Luteipulveratus mongoliensis: one gene and its partner. The protein of the gene in region 1 interacts with the protein of each later gene in a pairwise test. Links are inferred from orthologs where the notes say so. Each region holds a gene or a part of one and is shown on either strand. Other genes may lie near its edges. The genes, in order: VV02_RS20325 and VV02_RS25540.

What was found.
Region 2: the proteins of VV02_RS20325 (region 1) and VV02_RS25540 interact in binary tests that used the Escherichia coli proteins (3 or more experiments, as listed by UniProt). The link is inferred for Luteipulveratus mongoliensis from one-to-one orthologs.

The regions. Positions count from the first base shown.
Region 1 is NZ_CP011112.1:4,295,892-4,299,158, forward strand. What follows is about bases 6-2,958. They hold VV02_RS20325 (citrate synthase), read right to left. Parts: upstream 2,152-2,958; coding sequence 859-2,151; downstream 6-858. Other genes in these bases: VV02_RS20320 (esterase/lipase family protein), read left to right, coding at 6-791; dapC (succinyldiaminopimelate transaminase), read right to left, coding at 2,276-2,958. Outside these bases: more of VV02_RS20320, read left to right, coding at 1-5; more of dapC, read right to left, coding at 2,959-3,267.
Region 2 is NZ_CP011112.1:5,367,379-5,370,689, reverse strand. Bases 315-3,311 are described here. They hold VV02_RS25540 (diacylglycerol/lipid kinase family protein), read right to left. Parts: upstream 2,272-3,311; coding sequence 1,357-2,271; downstream 315-1,356. Other genes in these bases: serS (serine--tRNA ligase), read left to right, coding at 2,596-3,311; VV02_RS26610 (hypothetical protein), read right to left, coding at 2,351-2,506; VV02_RS26760 (SRPBCC family protein), read right to left, coding at 905-1,360; VV02_RS25550 (ATP-binding cassette domain-containing protein), read left to right, coding at 315-833. Outside these bases: VV02_RS25555 (ABC transporter ATP-binding protein), read left to right, coding at 1-231; more of VV02_RS25550, read left to right, coding at 228-314. UniProt on the Escherichia coli protein: In vitro phosphorylates phosphatidylglycerol but not diacylglycerol; the in vivo substrate is unknown.

The DNA of each region.
Region 1 (3,267 bases):
CGACCGCCGGGGCCAACGACTGGAGCTGCAAGCCCACGGCCGAGCACCCGCACCCGGTGATCCTGCTGCCCGGGACGTTCTTCAACATCGGCGCCAACTTCGTGAAGGCCGGCCCCAGGCTGAAGAACGAGGGCTACTGCACGTTCGCCATGAACTACGGGATGACCGCGACATCGTTCGGTCGCGTGGGTGGCCTCGGCGCCATCAAGGGCTCGGCCGGCGAGCTGGATGCCTTCGTCACCAAGGTGCTCGCCTCGACCGGAGCCTCCAAGGTCGACATCATCGGCCACTCCCAGGGCGGCAGTGTCCCGACCTGGTGGATCAAGAAGATGGGCGGCGCGAGCAAGACGGCGCACTTCGTCGGCTGGGCGCCCTCAGGGCGTGGGACGAGCCTCAACGGCATCGCGACGCTCGCCAACAGCCTGGGACTCATGGGCTTCGTCACCGGCCTCTCCAACGTCGGGCAGTTCCCGGGTGTCATCGACCAGACCACCAGCAGCGACTACACCAAGGAGCTGTTCCCGAACGGCAGCAGCGACATGCCGGCCGGGCCGAAGTACACCGTCATCTCGACGAAGCGGGACACCGTGGTCACGCCGTACACGACCCAGACGCTGTCGGCTCCGGACGTCAACAACATCGTGCTCCAGAACAAGTGCCCCTGGGACCAGGCCGGTCACATCGGGCTCTTCAACGACGGGCCGACCCTCCAGATGACGCTCAACGCGCTCGAGGACGGACCGAAGAGCTTCCAGCCCTCCTGCACCGACTTCGGCGTGCCGTTCCTCTGAGTGAAGGCGTACGACGGAAGAAGGCCCTCACCCAGGCGGGTGAGGGCCCTCTTGCGTACGACGTGGGTCAGCGCTTGTCGATGCCGACGAACTGACGCTCGGCCTCGCCGATGTAGAGCTGACGCGGCCGACCGATCTTGGTGGCCGGGTCCTCCATCATCTCGCGCCACTGGGCGATCCAGCCCGGCAGACGACCGATGGCGAACAGGACCGTGAACATCTCGGTCGGGAAGCCCATGGCCTTGTAGATCAGACCGGTGTAGAAGTCGACATTGGGGTAAAGCTTGCGCTCGACGAAGTAGTCGTCCTTGAGGGCGATCTCCTCGAGGCGCATCGCGATCTCGAGCTGCGGGTCGTTGACGCCCAACTTCTGGAGCACCTCGTGCGCGGTGTCCTTGACGATGGCCGCACGCGGGTCGTAGTTCTTGTAGACCCGGTGCCCGAAGCCCATGAGCTTGACGCCGTCTTCCTTGTTCTTCACCTTGTTCATGAAGGTGTCGACGTCGTCGTCCCCGGCCTGGATGTGACCCAGCATCTCCAGCACGGCCGAGTTGGCGCCGCCGTGCAGCGGGCCGGACAGCGCGTGGATGCCCGCGGAGATCGAGGCGAACAGATGCGCGTGGCCGGAGCCAACCAGTCGCACCGTCGACGTGGAGCAGTTCTGCTCGTGGTCGGCGTGCAGGATGAAGAGCTGGTCGAGCGCCTTGGCGACGATCGGGTCGACCTCGAAGTCCTCTGCCGGCACACCGAACGTCATGCGCAGGAAGTTGGACACCAGGTCCAGACGGTTGTCAGGGTAGAGCGTCGGCTGGCCCTGGCTCTTCTTATGCGCATAGGCCGCGATCGTCGGCAGCTTGGCCAGCAGTCGCATGGTCGACAGCTCGACCTGGTCCTTGTCGGTGATCGACAAGGAGTCTTGGTAGAAGGTGCCGAGCGCCGAGACCGCCGCCGACAGCACCGACATGGGGTGTGCATCGCGCGGGAACGCCGCGAGCAGGTCCTTCAGGTCCTCGTGCAGCATGGTGTGCCGGTGGATGCGGGAGGTGAACTCCTCCAGCTCGGCAGTGGTCGGCAGCTCGCCGTAGATCAGCAGGTAGGAGACCTCGAGGAAGCTCGAGCTCTTGGCCAGCTGATCGATCGGATAGCCGCGGTAGCGCAGGATGCCAGCGTCACCGTCGATGTAGGTGATCGCGGACTGGCATGACGCCGTGTTGACGAAGCCCACATCGAGCGTGGTGTTGCCCGTCTCCTTCATCAGGGAGGAGATGTCGTAACCCGCGTTGCCCTCGGTTGCCGGGAGCAGTGGGAACTCGAGCTCCTTGTCGCCCGCCTTGAAAGTGGCGGTGCCCTCGTTTGTCATGTGCTGTCCGTCCTCCTGTATGCCGGCGTCATCGCCGGGAAGTCAGCCCGGACGACGTTACCCCAGGGTCACGACGTCCAAGCAATCGCCCCTGATGGGGTGGAGACCGGTTTTTGACGTCACGTCAAGTCTGCGTGAGGCGTGTCACAGCCGCATTGATTCTTTCGTCGGTGGCCGTCAGCGCGATCCGTACGTGCCGTGCCCCGGGTGCGCCGTAGAAGTCACCGGGCGCAGCCAGGATCCCGCGCTGGGCCAACCAGGCGATCGTCTCCCGGCACGGCTCGTCGCGCGTGGACCAGAGGTAGAGACCGGCGTCGCTGTGATCGATACGCCAGCCGGTCGACTCCAGGGCCGTACGCAGCATCGTCCGGCGGGCGGCGTACCGCTGCTTCTGCTCGGCGACGTGCTGGTCGTCGCCGACCGCGATGCGCAGCACGCGTTGGACGGGCCAGGGCACGATCATGCCGGCGTGCTTACGGACCTCGACCAGGCGGCGTACGAGCTCAGGGTCGCCCGCGGCGAACGCGGCACGGTAGCCGGCGAGGTTGGACTGCTTGGACAGCGAGTAGACCGCGAGCAGTCCCTCTTGGCTGCCACCGCAGACCCGGTCGTCCAGGATGCTCGGCGTGGTCAGACCTTCAGGCGACGCGCGCCAGTCGAGCTCGGCGTAGCACTCGTCACTGGCGACGATCACGCCGCGGCTGCGCGCCCAGTCGACGACCTTGGCGAGGTGCTCGACACCCAGAACCTGACCGGTCGGATTGCTAGGAGTGTTGAGCCACAACAGTTTTGGGCTCTGCGGCCCCATCTCCAGCAGGTTGTCCATCGGCCGCGGCGTCGCACCCGCGATGCGCGCGCCGACGTCGTAGGTGGGGTAGGCCACCGATGGGAAGGCGACCGTGTCGCCCGCGCTCAGACCGAGCAGCGTCGGCAACCACGCGACCAGCTCCTTGCTCCCGATCGTCGGGAGCACACCGTCGGGATCAACCGCACCGGCATTGCGGCGTCGGGCGAACCACGCGGCCACCGCCTCGCGAAGATCAGGCGTGCCGTAGACCTGCGGGTAGCCAGGCGCGTCCGAAGCCTCGGTCAACGCCTCCCGCAGGATCTGTGGGG
Region 2 (3,311 bases), 1.1 Mb from region 1 along the record:
GCCTCCGCCATGCAGCGGACGGTCACCATCCGCGACGGGCGAGTCGGTGCCCACGCACAGGATGGGGTCGAGCTCGCGGTGGTCTCACCGGACGGCTCGGTGCCGTTGCCGGACGACGTCCTCGACGAGTTGCCGCCGGGCACCCTGCTCCGCGTTCAGCGCGACCCGGACCAGGAGCACCTCCGCCTCGTCGTGGAGCCTTGGGACGGCCAGGAGGGGAGGGGCGCATGATCCGACTGAACGACATCGAGATCCGGCGCGACGACGACACGTCCTTGACCGACCGGCCCGTCACACTGCGCGTCGAGCCGGGACACCTGGTCGGGATCGCCGGTGTCTCGGACGTGGCCAAGACGCAGCTGCTGCGGGTCATCGCCGGTGAGCTCGCCCCCGACCACGGCACGGTCGAAGGCACCCCGGAGCCGTCGGACCTGGCGTGGATCCCGCAGGACAACCACCTGAGCATGGCGTTGACCGCTCTGGAGAACGTTGCCGTCCCGCTCATCGCCGCCGGCGTCAGCGGTCCGGACGCTACGGCACAGGCGGAACAGGTCCTCACCTCGGTCGGTCTGGGCGAGTCCAGCGGTCACCTCGTCGAGGAGCTGTCGGGTGGTCAACAGCAACGGGTGGCCATCGCCCGCGCGCTCGCGCATCCCGGCACCTACCTGCTCGCCGACGAACCCACGACAGCCTTGGACGCGGGCAACCGGCGACGGATGATGCACCTGCTGCTGGAACGAGCCGAGGGTGGCAGCGCGGTCGTGGTCACCACCAACGATCCCGACTCGCTCGCAGGCGTCACCAACGAAGTCCTCAACCTCGACGACCTCTAGTCACGAGCCGAAGTAGCGGATCGCGCCCGGTCTCGCTATGAGGGTCCGTGCGGTGTGGAGCCCACGGACCGTCAAGTCGTACCCGAGGACGAGGCGTACGACTGGAGGCCGCGCATCCCCGCGCGCATCATCGCTGCGTGGTTGACCAGGAGGACGGGCCGCAGCGCCTGGGCTGCTCGGCCCAGGCGGCGCTTGGTGACGGCGCACTCCTGCGTGTAGTCGAGGTGCGTGCCGCGACCCTCGCGACGAACCACGAACTGCGACCAGCCGGTCAGGTCTCCGGTCAGCCCTGCCCGCAGCACGCCGCCGTCGGGGTCGACCACCTGACGCGTCACGACCACGCGCAGGGTCACCGGCAGCAGACTGCGGATGACGACGAGACCGGACTCGTCGTCGTACGGCTGGATGTGGCGGATCTGCGGCCACCACCGGTCCCAGTGCTCGGGTTCGCGCAGGGCGTCGAAGACCCGGTCGGGCGCGGCGTCGAGGTGGCTGACCGAGGCGAACTGGAAGGTCGCGTCGGTCACGGCACGCGGATGATCAACGATCCCTGGTCGATGCCGACGGTCATGGCGAGGGTCTCGCCGAGCAGGTCGCCGTCCATCTCGACGGGGCGCGGCGCCTCGGACTGGACCCGGAACGAGCTGCCCGAGAAGTGCTGCACCTGCTGGGTGGGCTCTTCCTTGCCCATCAGGACATGGCCGACCAGGCGGGTCCACTCGGTCAGGCGGCCGGCCGACATGATGACGCCGTCCAGCAGACCGTCGTCGATGCGGGCCTGCGGCATGAGGCGAATCCCGCCGGTCACCTGTCCGCAGTTGCCGATCAGCACAGTGGTGGTCGGCCGGACGCCCTGCGACTTCCCGTCGACGAACACCTCGGCCGGCACCGGGGCGGCACGCAGATGCTTGAGCCCGGAGGCGACGTAGGCCATCCAGCCGATCCGCGCCTTCAGGGTCTCCGGCGTGCCACCAAGCATGTCGGCGTCCAAACCCATACCCGCCATCACCAGGAAGCAGTGGTCCTCGATCGCGGCGCCCGTGCCGTCACGGTCGAGCTGGACCCTGCCGACGTCGATCTTGAGATCCTGGCCGCTGAGCGCGACGCGCAGCCCGTCGGTGTAGCGGCGGAAAGGCAGACCGAGGTTGCGGGCCAGCAGGTTGCCGGTGCCGGCGGCGAGCAGACCCATGGGTACGCCGGAGCCGCGCAGGGCCGTGGCGACGCACCTGACCGTGCCGTCACCGCCGAGAGGACAGACCAGGTCGACACCCGCGTCGAGCGCGGCTTGTGCCTGACTGGTGCCGGGCTCCTCGATGGTGGTCTCGAACCACAGGGGCTCGGCCCAGCCGTAGCCGTGAAAGACCGCGGACAGCTCACGGCGCAGCCGCGTGAGGTCCTTGGACTTGGAGGGGTTGACGATGACCGCACCGCGCTTCACCTGGCCACCTCGTCTTCGTCGCTGCAGTCCACCGGAACTCGGGTCAACCTACCCGAGCGCGGGGCCGACGTTCACAGGGTCAGGAGAGGTGCGGCTCGGATGACTTCTCGTCCAGCGTCTGCGGGGCGGACTTGGCGCCCTTGCCGACGAGCAGGGACGACAAGAAGCCCGGCACCGCGAGAATCACGATGGCGAACCCGAGGCAGACGAAGAGCTCACAGATCAGGTCGATCACGGCAGCAGCCTATCCATGCACCACCGGCCCGGGAAGCCGGGTGCAAATGCAGTACGCCTGTCGCCCCCGTCGTCGTTACCCTTGCGCTCGTGATTGACATCAAGCTGCTGCGAGATAACCCCGACCTGGTACGCGCCAGCCAGCGCTCCCGCGGGGCGGACGAGGGGCTCGTCGACACGATCCTCGCGGCGGACGAGAAGCGCCGCTCCGGACTGCAGGAGTTCGAGGCGCTGCGCAGCCAGCAGAAGGCCGTGAGCAAGAACGTCGGTGCTGCCATGGGCGCGCTCAACGCGGCCAAGAAGAAGGGCGAACCGACCGAGGAGCTGGAGCGCGCGGCAGACCAGGCCCGCAACGACGCCACCGACCTGAGCGCCAGGGTCAAGGAGCTGGAGACCGCGGCGGCCGAGTCGGGTCGGGAGTTCGACAAGCAGCTCAAGGCGCTGGACAACCTCGTGCTCGACGGTGTCCCGCCGGGTGGCGAGGACGACTTCGTCGAGCTCGAAAAGGTCGGCACCCCAAGGGAGTTCGACTTCGAGCCGCTGGACCATCTGGCTCTCGGTGAGCGCCTGGGAGCCATCGACATGGAGCGCGGCGCCAAGGTCGGCGGTGCCCGGTTCTACTTCCTCACCGGTGTGGGCGCCCGGCTCGAGCTCGCCATGCTCAACCTGGCCGTCGCGCAGGCCGTCGAGTACGGCTTCACCCCGGTGATCACGCCGACGCTCGTCCGTCCGGAGATCATGGACGGCACCGGCTACCTCGACGAGCACGAGGACGTCTACCACCTCCCCGCAGACGACCTCTACCT